2 linked regions of the Thiocystis violascens DSM 198 genome follow. The protein of the gene in region 1 interacts with the protein of each later gene in a pairwise test. Links are inferred from orthologs where the notes say so. Each region holds a gene or a part of one and is shown on either strand. Other genes may lie near its edges.

Region 1 (5,921 bases):
CCAGGGAGCGTTGCGGCTCAACGCCGAGCGGCTGGCCGACCTCGTCCCCCTGCTGCAACCCTGGACGGGAACATCGCTCGCCGGCCGTCTCGCTGTCAATCTGACCCTGCCGCCCGCGGGCGCGGCGGAGATCATGGCCAAGGGCGCGGATCTGCTGCTGCCCGGCACGGTCAGGATGCGGACCCTGGATCTCGACGGACGCGTGACCGACCCTGGGAGGGCGGCGGAGATCCGCGCGCGTCTGCGCCTGGAGGGACTGTCATGGGAGGGGCCGAACGGCGTCTCGAACGGCGTCCTGACGGCGACCGCGCAAGGATCGGCGCTCAATCCCGCATTGACCCTGGACACGGATCTGACAACCCCCGCTGGCCGGATCGTCCTGGAGACATCGGGACGCTTCGACCTGCCCGCTCGCCGACTGGCATTCCAGCGACTCGACGCCCGCGTCCGGGACGAGTCCATTCGTCTGCTGGCCCCAGCCGTCCTGGATCTGCGCGCCGGGATTGCGGTGGATCGACTGCGCCTGGGACTGCGCAAGGGCAGCATCGAGATTGCCGGACGCGCGACGCCCAAACTGGATCTCCGGGCAAAGATGACCGCGCTCCCGCTGGAACTCCTGAGTCTGGCGATCCCGGAGTATCCGCTGACCGGCGTTCTGTCCGGCGAGACCCAACTCGCCGGTACGCCAGACGCGCCGCTCGGGTCGCTGCGGATTCAGACCAAAGGGTTGCGACTGAACACGCTGGCTGGACGCAGCCTCCCCCCCGCCGGACTCAAGGCCGACATCGACCTGGAGCCGACAGGAACCCGGCTCGCGATCCAGGCCGAGGCCGGGACGGACAACCGCCTGAGCCTGCGGGGACGCCTCGCCGGACGCCGGCCACTCGCCCCGGACGCACTGGATCTGCGCGCCACCGGCCAACTGAATCTCAACCTGCTCGACCCGCTGCTCACCGGCGGAGGACGCCAGGCGAGCGGCCGGGTCACGCTGGATGCCGCCATCGCCGGCACCCCGGCCGACCCCCGACTGAACGGGACGCTCCAGCTCTCGGATGCCGCTGTCTGGGATCGGACCCTCGGTCTGGCCCTGACACGGATCTCAGGAACCCTGCGGCTCTCGGGCGACACCCTGCGGATCGAGCGCCTCGCCGGGACGGCCGGAACTGGCTCCGTCACGCTCAATGGCAGTCTCGGCCTGCTGGCGCCAGGAGTCCCGATGGAGCTGACGCTGGTCGCGCGCGCGGCCCGCCCGATCCAGAGCGATTTGCTGGATGCCCAGGGGGATGCGGACCTGACGCTGCGCGGAAACCTCACGGATGGTCTGAAAATCGCCGGCGCGGTCCGCTTGAGCCGCGCCGAGATTCGTCTGCCCGAACGTCTGCCCGCGAACATCGCCACCCTCCGGGTCCGCGAGCGAGGCGCGCCCGTCACGGCGCCGGAACGTCCCTCGGGACTGAGTGGCGCCGCCGCCATCGGGCTTGACCTAGCGATCTCCGCGCCCCGCAACATCACCCTGCGCGGGCGAGGCATCGATGCCGAATTGGGCGGATCGGCGCGTCTCGGCGGGACCGTCGCCGCCCCGCTGGTGAGCGGCGGGCTCGACCTGCTGCGCGGACAGTACGAACTGGTCGGGCAGAATCTGCGCTTCAACCGCGGGCGGATCGACTTCGACGGGGCCGCCGGATTCGATCCAAGCCTGGATCTGGAATCGCGCGCGGTCGCCGACGGCGGCACCGCGATCCTCTCGGTCCTCGGCCGGGCGAGCGCGCCGCGCATCGTGCTGCGAGGCGAGCCCGACATGCCCGACGGCGAGATTCTGTCCCGGCTGCTGTTTGGCGTCGCCGGGGGGCGTTTGTCCGCCGTCCAGGCCGCGCGGCTCGGGATTGCCACCGCATCGCTCGCGGGGATCGCGGTGGACGGACCCGACCTGCTGGAACGGGCGCGCGCCCGGCTGGGCCTGGACCGGCTCACGCTCGGCACCGACGAGCAGGGCCGGGCCAGCCTGGAAGGGGGGCGGCAGTTATCCGAGGGCGTCTATCTCGGGGTCCGACAGAACGCCCGCGCCGGCAAGTCACAGGGCGTCCTGCGGATCGAAGTCACCCCCAATCTGCGACTGGAGGCGGATGTCGGTGCCGCAGGCGGCACCCGCGCGGGAGCGGTTTACGAGATCGAATACTGAATCCGAACCCGGGCATTCCGAACGGTTCAGGCCGGCTCGCCCGCGAGCACCGCGGACTGAAGCGCCAGGTGGCGCAGACGCTGCACCATCGCTGCCAGGCCATTGCGGCGGGACATGCTCAGGTGTTGATCAAGTCCAATCCGAGCGAAAAAGGCATCCGTGTCGAATGCCAGGATCGCCGACGCACGCTGCCCCGAATAGAGTTGCTGAAGCAACGCGATCAGGCCGCGCACGAGATTGGCGTCGCTGTCGGCCAGAAACTCGATGATGTCGTCCGATCCCGGTCTGACCCGCGCGGCAATATGCACCGTGCTCTGACAACCCTGAACCGAATTGGCCGCCGTCTTGAGCGCCTCGGGCATGGGCGGCAGCTTATCGCCCAGATCGATGACGTACTGGTGGCGCATCGGCCAATCGGGCAGGAAGGCAAAGACTTCCGCAATGTCGTCGGCGGCGGCCTGGGGCGACGCGGCGGCGGCGGCGGGGTAGATCGCTTCCTCGGTGTCCACCGCTGGCGCTGGCGCGGCGGACGGCGACACGAAACCCGCCTTGACGCCGGGCTCAAGATTCGCCACGGTCGCACGGGTTTTCTGACGGGCATGATCGACGATATCGGCCACCGCTCCGGCAAGCCGATCGATGTCTTCCAGCGTGTTGTAGACGCCCAGCGAGGCGCGCGCGGTCGAGGCGACGCCGAGCCGATCCATCAAGGGCTGACAGCAATGATGTCCGGTGCGGATACAGATACCCCGCAGATCCAACTGCGCGCCGACATCGAGCGTGGCGATGGGCGGATCGACCAGCACCCAGGACACCACCCCGCTCTTGCGCCGCGCCGTGCCCTTGATCTCCAACCCATGAATGGCGGACAGACGTTCGGTCGCGTGACGCAGCAGGGTCTGTTCGTGCGCGCCGATGCGCGCAAGCCCGAGCGACTCGACCCAGGCGATGGCCGCCGCCAGACCGACCGCGCCGGCAATATTCGGGGTGCCCGCCTCGTATTTGCTCGGCAGCGGGGCATAGGTGGTCTCCTCGAAGGTCACCCGTTCGATCATGTCGCCGCCGCCCTGATAGGGCGGCATGGCGTCAAGCAGATGGCGCTTGCCGTAGAGCACGCCGATCCCGGTCGGCCCGTAGAGCTTGTGCCCGGAGAAGACATAAAAATCGGCATCGAGCGCCTGCACGTCGGTCACGCCATGCGCGACCCACTGCGCCCCATCGATCAGCGCCAAGGCGCCCGCCGCATGCGCCTCGGCGATGATCTCGCTCACCGGATTGACGGTGCCAAGCGCATTGGACACCTGATTGACCGCGACCAGCCGGGTACGCGGCGAAAGCAGACGGCGATACTCGTCGAGCAGAATTTCGCCGGCGTCATCGATGGGGATGACCTTGATCCGAGCGCCAGTGGCGTGCGCCACCATCTGCCAGGGCACGATGTTGGAGTGATGCTCCAGGGTCGAGAGTATGATTTCGTCGCCGGGCTTCAGGTTGGCCGCACCCCAGGTGGAGGCCACCAGATTGATCGACTCGGTCGCCCCTCGGGTAAAGAGACACTCGGCTGGCTCGGCGGCATTCAGAAAACGAGCCACGGTCAGACGCGCGTCTTCATACATCCGCGTCGCAGTCTGCGAAAGCTGGTAGACGCCGCGATGGATATTGGCATGATGCTGTCGATGGTAGTCGCCGACCGCCGCGATCACCGCCTCTGGCTGCTGCGTGCTGGCCGCGCTATCCAGATACACCAGCGGCCGGCCATGGGCCTTGGACCTCAGGATCGGGAACTGCGCGCGCACGGCATAGGCGTCGAGAATGGCGTGAGTCGCACCGAGCGCAAGCGTCGACTCGTCAAGAGAAATAGGCACGGATTTCATGATCAGGTAGTTCTTCCGAATGAGCGAAATTCAAGCCCTCATGCGCCGTTCAGCCAACGCCTATCGCTTGCGAACGCAAGTTGATCGGCGGAACATGCAACGGCCGCAGCATGGAACCCAGTATGACAGTTGGGTATCGTAAGAGAAAGGGTAGGATATCGCATGAACGACAGCACCCAACCCACGCCACTCACCGATCTGCGCCGACGCGTGTCCAGCGCGCGCGCGCTCATCCGGAACGTGCTGACCGAACTGGTCGGCCGGGTCGAACTGCGGTATGACTTTTACCGCGAATGGAATGGCTGCTGGAAGGTTCGGGTGGATTTGACGCAGCCCGTGCGCGGTCTGATCGAATTCACCCTGCTGGACACCCCCGGCGGCGGCATGCTGGCCCTGCCCCGCCCCCTGCCGGAACGCTGGCGGATCGAGACCGGCATCGGCGCGAGCGACGGCACGCGCTGGAGCTTGGATCAGGCCGGAGCCTTGGTGTCATTTCCACCGGACAACTGATCGGCGGAAAGCGCGAGCGGCTCAAATTAGAGGCATTGCGGCATGCTTGGCCGGCGGGACTGGAAGCATCGGAGTTTGCCCAGCCGATGGATGGCGAATCTGTCTTTCGGAGTCCGAGCAGTGCCCAAAACAGTCAGAACGCAGCCTAGGTGAAAATCCCCGGCAACAACTCGGGGCGAACACCTGCGAGCAATGGGCGCCTTTTCCCACTCGCAACCTGTACGGGGACGGCCATGATGAGCCGACGGCGGATATAGCCTGGCCCTGGCATGTCATCCCCGCCGCGGATCGACTTGACGAGATCCTCAGCCATGCCGACATCGACGCCCTGATCGCATCGGACCACCTTCTGCTGACACACCTGATGGATCTCGCAATCTGGCACCGCAGCGACCGAGAATCAGTCATCGCCCAGATCTATCGGTGGGCAGAAGATATCGATACTGGGGGCCAGCCCACGCTCCCTTTCAGGGAGCAATTTGGAATCGATGCGATGCGCTTATTCAGCGAGCGCCTTGTCCATTGGCTCCACGGCCTCGCAGTCAGACACGTCAGCAACTGGAACCCGTCGCTGGGTTTGGCGGCTTAACTGATAGTAATCAAGGTTTTATAGTCGCGCTTCCGGGGGCCTTGCTCACCCCAGCACATCCCTCAAAAGCCTCGAAACCAACATCGCCTCATCTCACGCCGCTTCCCCCTGCCCCCTCTCGCGCGACCAGCCCCGGATCGCCGCGATCTCTCCGGCGTCGATGCCCAGCGAGACCAGAAACGCCTGATGGGCCTCGGGCGCCTGCTGCTCGAACTCCCGATGCCAGCGCTGCATGCCCGCCTCGTCCAGACCGGCGGCGCGTAACATCTCCACCCACAGCGCCTTGGTCACGACCGGGGCATCCAGGGTGAGCGGATCGGCCTGGAGGAGCTTGAGGATCAGCGCCTGCTGTTCGTGAAAGTGCTGGATCTCCTGGTTGATGGCGAACAGACGCTGCGCCAGAACGCCGCGCAGTCCCTCTCCTTCCTGGCGCAGGAGCTGCTGGATCGCCTCCAGCGACAGCCCCGCCGCGCGGTAATGGCGGATCTTGCTCAACCGTTCGAGATCCGTCGCGTTGTAGAGCCGATAGTTGCCGTTGGTGCGTCCGCTCGGTGTCAGCAGACCGATGCGGTCGTAGTAAAGAAGCGTGCCGCGTGCGAGGGTGAAGCGCCGGGCGAGCTGGCCGATGGTCCAGGTATTGGTTGTCATGGGCTGATGTGGCGGTGGTGGTGATGACAGACGACCGGCGGACGATCCCGTCCGCCGGATGGGTCAGATCAGATTCGATCAGCCGGCGCGAATCCGACGGATCTCCGCCGCCGGGATACCG
Region 2 (5,778 bases), 2.0 Mb from region 1 along the record:
CGGCGTCTTTCAACAGCCGGATCGCCCAGTCGCTATCGCCCAGATGCTGACTCACGCTGGCAACCAGCTTGCGGGCCTTGGAGAAATCCCAGCCCTCCTCGTCCAGCTTCTTCTGCGCGTCCAGCAGCAGCTTCCGGGCATAGAATCGGTCGTCGAGTTCGGCCATCATGGCGTCGATCAGCTTGAGCGTCTTGACCGCGGTATTGGCACCCTTTTCGGCATCCTGGAACACCGCGTATTTCTCCTGGTTCGCTTCGCGCTTGGCCAGCTTTTCCTCGACCACCGCGAGCCAGTCCGCGTCCTCCGCGAAATCGGTCTTGACGGCCGCGACGAGACTCTTCATCTCGCCGACCGAGGTCACCTGCTCCTCCGCCTTGGCAAACCATGCGCGGGCCATCTCCCGGTCGCCCAGCACGGCCAGCGCACGCTTGCCAAGGTCCAGCAAGGCCGGGGTTCCGGACGCCAGCTCGCTGGACTTGACCAGAATCTCGCGGGCGAATGCCTGATCGCCGAGCTTGGCCGCGACCGCGTCCAGCAATTTCAGATGCTGTCCCAGGTCGGTCATCCCGGCCATCGCCTTGCGATAGATCGCCGTCGCCCTGGCCGTTTCGCCGAGCCGGTCGACAACCTCGGCGGCGACCGACAACAGGTCGTTGGGCTGGGTCAAGGCATCCGCCGCGCGGCCATAGACCTCCGCCGCATAGGCCTTATCGCCGGTGTCCGCGATCACCGCCTCGGCCAGCTTGAGCCGTTCGGCGGCGGCGCTCATGCGCTCTTCGGCCTTGGCGTAGAACTGCTTGGCCAGCGCCGGATCGCCGACTTTCGCAGCGATGAATCCTCCCAGTTCCAGAAGCTGGCCCTTGTCGTTGACCTCGGGCAGCGCCCGGCGATAGGCGGCGACGGACTTGTCGCGATCGCCCAGCAGGGTCCAGTACGCAGTGGCCAGATCGAGATGTTCCTCGCCGCTCATGGCGAATTCGGCGGCCTGCTCCATCAGCTCCGCGACCTTGTCGCCATCCTCGAACAGCGCCTTGTAGCCGGCGGCCAGGGCCGCGAAATCCTTGGGAAACTGACAGTCGGTCTCGGCGTTGTCGAGCACCTTGCGGGCCGCGTCCCGGTCGCTGAAGGTGTCAAGATAGCCTTTCGCGTAGGCGACCGTCTCGGTCATGCCGTCCAGATGACGCGCGGCCTTCTGATAGAAGGCGCGCGCCGCCCCGGCGTTGCCTTCGGCGGACAGCGTGCGCGCGAGATCGAGGTAATCGGCCAGGGTCTTGGCCTGCGCCTCGACCTTGGCGAGCAGGGTCGCGGCCAGCGCCTCGTCGCCCAGCGACTCCTTGGCGTAGCCCGAGAGCGTCAGGAATTCGCCAAGCTTTTTCGCCTCGCCGGCGGCCTCTTCGATCAAGGCGCGACCCTTCGCGGGATCGATCCCGGTGCGCGCAAGACTGGCACCCAGCGCGGCCTTCTCCAAGGCATCGAAGCAGGCATCCTCCGCCTGCCCGTAGAGATCCCCGGCGTAATCGGTCAGACCGGCGGCAACGGCGCCCTCGGCGGCGGCCAGATAGTCCGCCGGCATCTGACACTGCGCCTCGGCGCGCTCCAGCAGGGTCTTCGCATAGTCCGCATCGATTGTGAGGGCGGCTTGCGCCAGCGTTGCGAAGTCGGCCGCGCTCTTGCATTGCGCCTCGCGGGTCATCAGGTCTGCCTTGGTCGTCATCGGAGTTCCTCGAATTTCAGCTCGTTGTTCAGGTGCGAAACCGCGTCCGGCAAGGCCCGCGCTGTTGTTGAAGGTGATGTCCTGACATCAATCTACCCGCAGAGGGCGGTTAATGGACAGATGGAATTTCGTCACCGATGGACTGTGGAACGACCGCGCGCACCCCATGTAACCGTCAACAACGATCGACGTGCGATGACGTGATCGGTCTCGGCCAATCGTCCCGAGCCTGGATGCCGGGTTCGGATCATGGAGCATATGATGACCCGTAGCCCCTTCTTTCCCAAATTTTCCGATCTGCCCGCCGAACTCCCGATCTTCCCCCTGGCCGGCGCGGTCGTGATGCCGGGCGTGCAGCTCCCGCTCAATATCTTCGAGCCGCGCTATCTCAACCTGGTGTTCGATGCACTGGCGTCGGATCATCTGCTGGGCATGATTCAGCCGACCAGCGAAACCATGCTGGACGAGATTCCGGCGCTCCACCGCATCGGCTGCGCCGGCCGCATCACCTCCTACAGCGAGACCAGCGATGGACGAATCATCCTGGTTCTGACCGGCATCTGCCGGTTTCAGATCAAGCGCGAAATCGAGGCTCGTCAGGGCTATCGGCGCACGGCCGTCGACTGGGAGCGGTTCGCCGCGGACTGTCATGACAACGCGGAAACGATCGCCGACCGCGCGGGATTTCTCACGTCGCTCAAGTCCTATTGCAAACTGCGTGGGGTCGAGGTGCCCTGGAACGACATCGAGAAGATGGCCGACGCCGATCTGACCAATCTGCTCTGCGCCCATCTGCCGCTCAGTCCGGAGGACAAACAGGCACTGATCGAGACCATCTCCACCGGCGAGCGCGCGGCCCTGATGCGCGGACTGCTGGACATGGCGTCGGCCTCCAGCATGCGCGTCGCGGAGCATCGGCATTGAAATCGACCGCTTCTGGGGCAATTTCAAGATCCTGACGACATTCTGATTCACGAGGGTTTTCCATGGCAGTTACCTTGACTGAAGCAGCCGCGCGCCATGTGGCGACGATGCTTGCAAAGCGCGGGCATGGCGTTGGTTTGCGGGTTGGCACGAAAAAAAGCGGCTGTAGCGGCTTCGCCTATGAGGTCGATTACGCCGATGGCGTCGACGCCCAGGATCGGGTGTTCGAGAGTCATGGCGTCCAGGTGGTGGTCGACGCAGACAATCTTGAGCGCATCGACGGCATGGAAATCGATTTCGTGAAATCCAGTTTGCTCAACGAAGGCTTCGAGTTTCGCAATCCCAGGGTGAAGGATCGCTGCGGGTGCGGCGAATCGTTCAGCGTTTAGAGGTGACCCACGAGCCCCGCGATGAGACACGACGACATTCAAGAGATCATCGATAATTTCGAGCTACTGGGCGACTGGGATCAGCGCTATCAATACCTCGTCGAACTTGGCGAGCGAATGCCCCGAATGCCGGTCGAAGACAAGACCGACGCCAACCGGGTGATGGAGTGCATGAGCCTGGTCCATGTCGCCGCGCATCCGGATCCCGACCGGCGGGGACATCTGTTCTACACCGGCGACTGCGACACGGCCATCATCAAAGGCGTGGTCGCGCTGTTGGTGGAGCTGTTCTCGGGCAAAACCCCAGCGGACATCGAGTCGCTTGACGTGGACGATCTCTTCAAGGGCTTGCGGCTCGAAGAACATCTGAGTCCGAATCGACACGTTGGCGTCTATGCCATCGTCAATAAAATGAAGCGGCAGGCACAAGGCTGAAGACCATCCCCTGACACCGCGTCCAGCACGCATGCCGCGTTTCACCCTACTGCCATTAAAGTGATTTCCGAAAAAGCGCAGACCATTCGCCCCGCCTGAAACCGTTCGTGGTTCGAGTACCTCACCACGAACGGTTTCAGGCTTCGAGTCCGAGTCCGAGTCCGAGTCCGAGTCCGAGTCCGAGTCCGAGTCCGAGTCCGAGTCCGAGTCCGAGTCCGAGTCCGAGGATCTCCGGGAAATCGCCTTCATGGCACTTCATTGTTCCGCCCCCCGTTTATAGTTGTTTCAAATAGCGCATCCCACCCAGCCGCTGGCTTTGGTCGAGGATCCAATCCGCGCGCTGCTGGAGCCGTTCGGAGGGGTGGTCCAGCCGATACATGCCGGGTGCCGGTAAAGCGCCGATCAGCAGCGCGGCTTCCTCCAAGCCGAGTGCGCTGGCTGGGCAACCGAAATAGCGCTGGCTGGTGGCTTCGACGCCGTAGGTGCTTGGGCTGAATTGAGCGACGTTGAGATAGACCTCCAAAATCCGCTCCTTCGACCACAGAACTTCCATCAACAGCGCCAGCCAGGCTTCGATTCCCTTGCGCAACCAACCCGATTCCGGCCACAAAAACAGATTTTTGGCGGCCTGTTGAGTAATGGTGCTGGCGCCGCGCAGTCGGCCTCCCCGGCGGTAATCGGACCAGGCATGACGGATTTCGACCAGATCGAAACCCAAGTGATGCGGAAATCGCTGGTCTTCGCCCGCGATGGCGGCCAATCGAACGGTCGGCGGGATCCGTTCCCAGGGAACCCAGTCATAGCGGTAATAGGGGGGCGACTGATCGAGTCGCCAGACATTGAAGGCATGACGCAACATGAAGGCGGACGCCGGCGGATCCACCCAGCGAAAGACGCCGACCAGCAGCACCGACAGCAACACCGAGAAGAGCGTCAGCCCCAGCAACAGACGCAACAGCCAGCGGACACCGGACACCAGCGGGTGTCGGCTCCAGCCGCCCGCCGCGCGCATCCGCGTCGTCATCCACCCGGCGCGGACGGGATCCCGCGCTTCAGCAGCCTGATCGAGAGAATCCATGTCCGCGGCACACCTCAAAATCAGCCGGAAAAGACCAGCCTGAAGCAACTGCCCTGGGGTTTGGCAGGCGCGTAGGTCAGCCGAATCCCATTGCTCTCCGCGAGTTCCCGCGCGATGTAAAGCCCAAGCCCGGTCCCCTTGGAGGTCGTCGTATAAAATGGGTTGAAGATCTCATTGACGGTCGCGGCATCGATCCCCGGTCCCGCATCGATAATCTCGATCAGCGCCTCGCCCAGGTCGCCGGTCCGGTCGAGCCGAATCAGAATCCGGGCCGGCTGCGCGTCCTGTCTGCCATGGATGAGCGCGTTTTCGCACAGATTGGCAAGGATCTGATGGAGATGGCGGGGATCGGCCTCGACGGCGATGGCGTCCGCGTCGAACGCGAGTTGGAGCGCGTTCTCGTTCAATTGATGGCGTTCGCGAAATTCGGCGGCGAACTCCTCCAGCCAGACGGCCAGATCGATCGGGGAAGGCTGCCGCTGATTGCGACTGGAGAGTTGCAGCACGCTGTGCACGGTTTCTTCGATGCGCGCGCCGTTGCGGCGGACGATCTCCAGCAGGTGATGGTCATCGTCGGTCAGCCCCGGACTTTCGGTCAATAATTGGCTGGCATGGGTCATGGCACTCAACGGATTGCGAATATTGTGGGCAATGCTCGCGGTCAATGTCCCCAGCGAGGCGAGCTTGATCTGCTGGGCCTCCCTGGCGACCTCCCGGTTGTCGCGCAGATAGAGGATGACGCCGCTGGCGCGATAGTCGCCCAGCAGCTTGAGCGAGACCCGAATCTCCCGGTCGCCGATGTGGATCAGCCGCCCATTGGGAGGGGACGGCCGCACCTGCGTCGCCAGCCAGGCGCCCAGTTCGGGCGAGAGATCGGACAGCGCCGCCCCGGTGTTGAACCGCTTGGCTCCGAGTAAATCCAGCGCGGCCCGGTTGAGCAGTCGCAAGCGGCGTTCACCATCGGCCACCAGGATGCCGGTGCCGATGCTTTGGATGATGAAGTCGTTGAGTTTCGAGAGATCGTCGATGTCGACCTTGCGCCGCGCCGCCAACGCCTCCGCCGAGCGCACGCGCCGATACAGCACATGCGACATCAGCGCGACCATAAAAAACAACAGACCCAGCAGGCCGGCTTGGGTGAAGGACGTGGCGTGCGCATCGCCCTGCATGGCGGAATAGATCTGCTGGGCAAAGATGGCCAGCGAGGCGAGCGCGGCGAACAGCAGCGACAGACGGCC

What was found. The genes of interacting proteins can lie anywhere in the genome.
Region 2: the proteins of THIVI_RS06850 (region 1) and THIVI_RS15930 interact in binary tests that used the Escherichia coli proteins (3 or more experiments, as listed by UniProt). The link is inferred for Thiocystis violascens DSM 198 from one-to-one orthologs.

What each region holds. Positions count from the first base shown.
Region 1 is NC_018012.1:1,544,954-1,550,874, forward strand. Bases 1,630-4,561 are described here. They hold THIVI_RS06850 (SufS family cysteine desulfurase), read right to left. Parts: upstream 4,054-4,561; coding sequence 2,206-4,053; downstream 1,630-2,205. Other genes in these bases: THIVI_RS06845 (translocation/assembly module TamB domain-containing protein), read left to right, coding at 1,630-2,179; THIVI_RS06855 (hypothetical protein), read left to right, coding at 4,216-4,561. Outside these bases: more of THIVI_RS06845, read left to right, coding at 1-1,629; more of THIVI_RS06855, read left to right, coding at 4,562-4,563; THIVI_RS06865 (MerR family transcriptional regulator), read right to left, coding at 5,246-5,800; THIVI_RS06870 (MerR family transcriptional regulator), read right to left, coding at 5,879-5,921. UniProt on the Escherichia coli protein: Cysteine desulfurases mobilize the sulfur from L-cysteine to yield L-alanine, an essential step in sulfur metabolism for biosynthesis of a variety of sulfur-containing biomolecules.
Region 2 is NC_018012.1:3,590,342-3,596,119, forward strand. Bases 1,967-4,755 are described here. They hold THIVI_RS15930 (SufE family protein), read left to right. Parts: upstream 1,967-3,048; coding sequence 3,049-3,462; downstream 3,463-4,755. Other genes in these bases: THIVI_RS15920 (LON peptidase substrate-binding domain-containing protein), read left to right, coding at 1,976-2,638; THIVI_RS15925 (HesB/IscA family protein), read left to right, coding at 2,701-3,027; THIVI_RS26085 (hypothetical protein), read right to left, coding at 3,599-3,721; mtgA (monofunctional biosynthetic peptidoglycan transglycosylase), read right to left, coding at 3,737-4,540; THIVI_RS15940 (sensor histidine kinase), read right to left, coding at 4,561-4,755. Also shown: THIVI_RS15915 (tetratricopeptide repeat protein), read right to left, coding at 1-1,714; more of THIVI_RS15940, read right to left, coding at 4,756-5,778. UniProt on the Escherichia coli protein: Participates in cysteine desulfuration mediated by SufS. Cysteine desulfuration mobilizes sulfur from L-cysteine to yield L-alanine and constitutes an essential step in sulfur metabolism for biosynthesis of a variety of sulfur-containing biomolecules.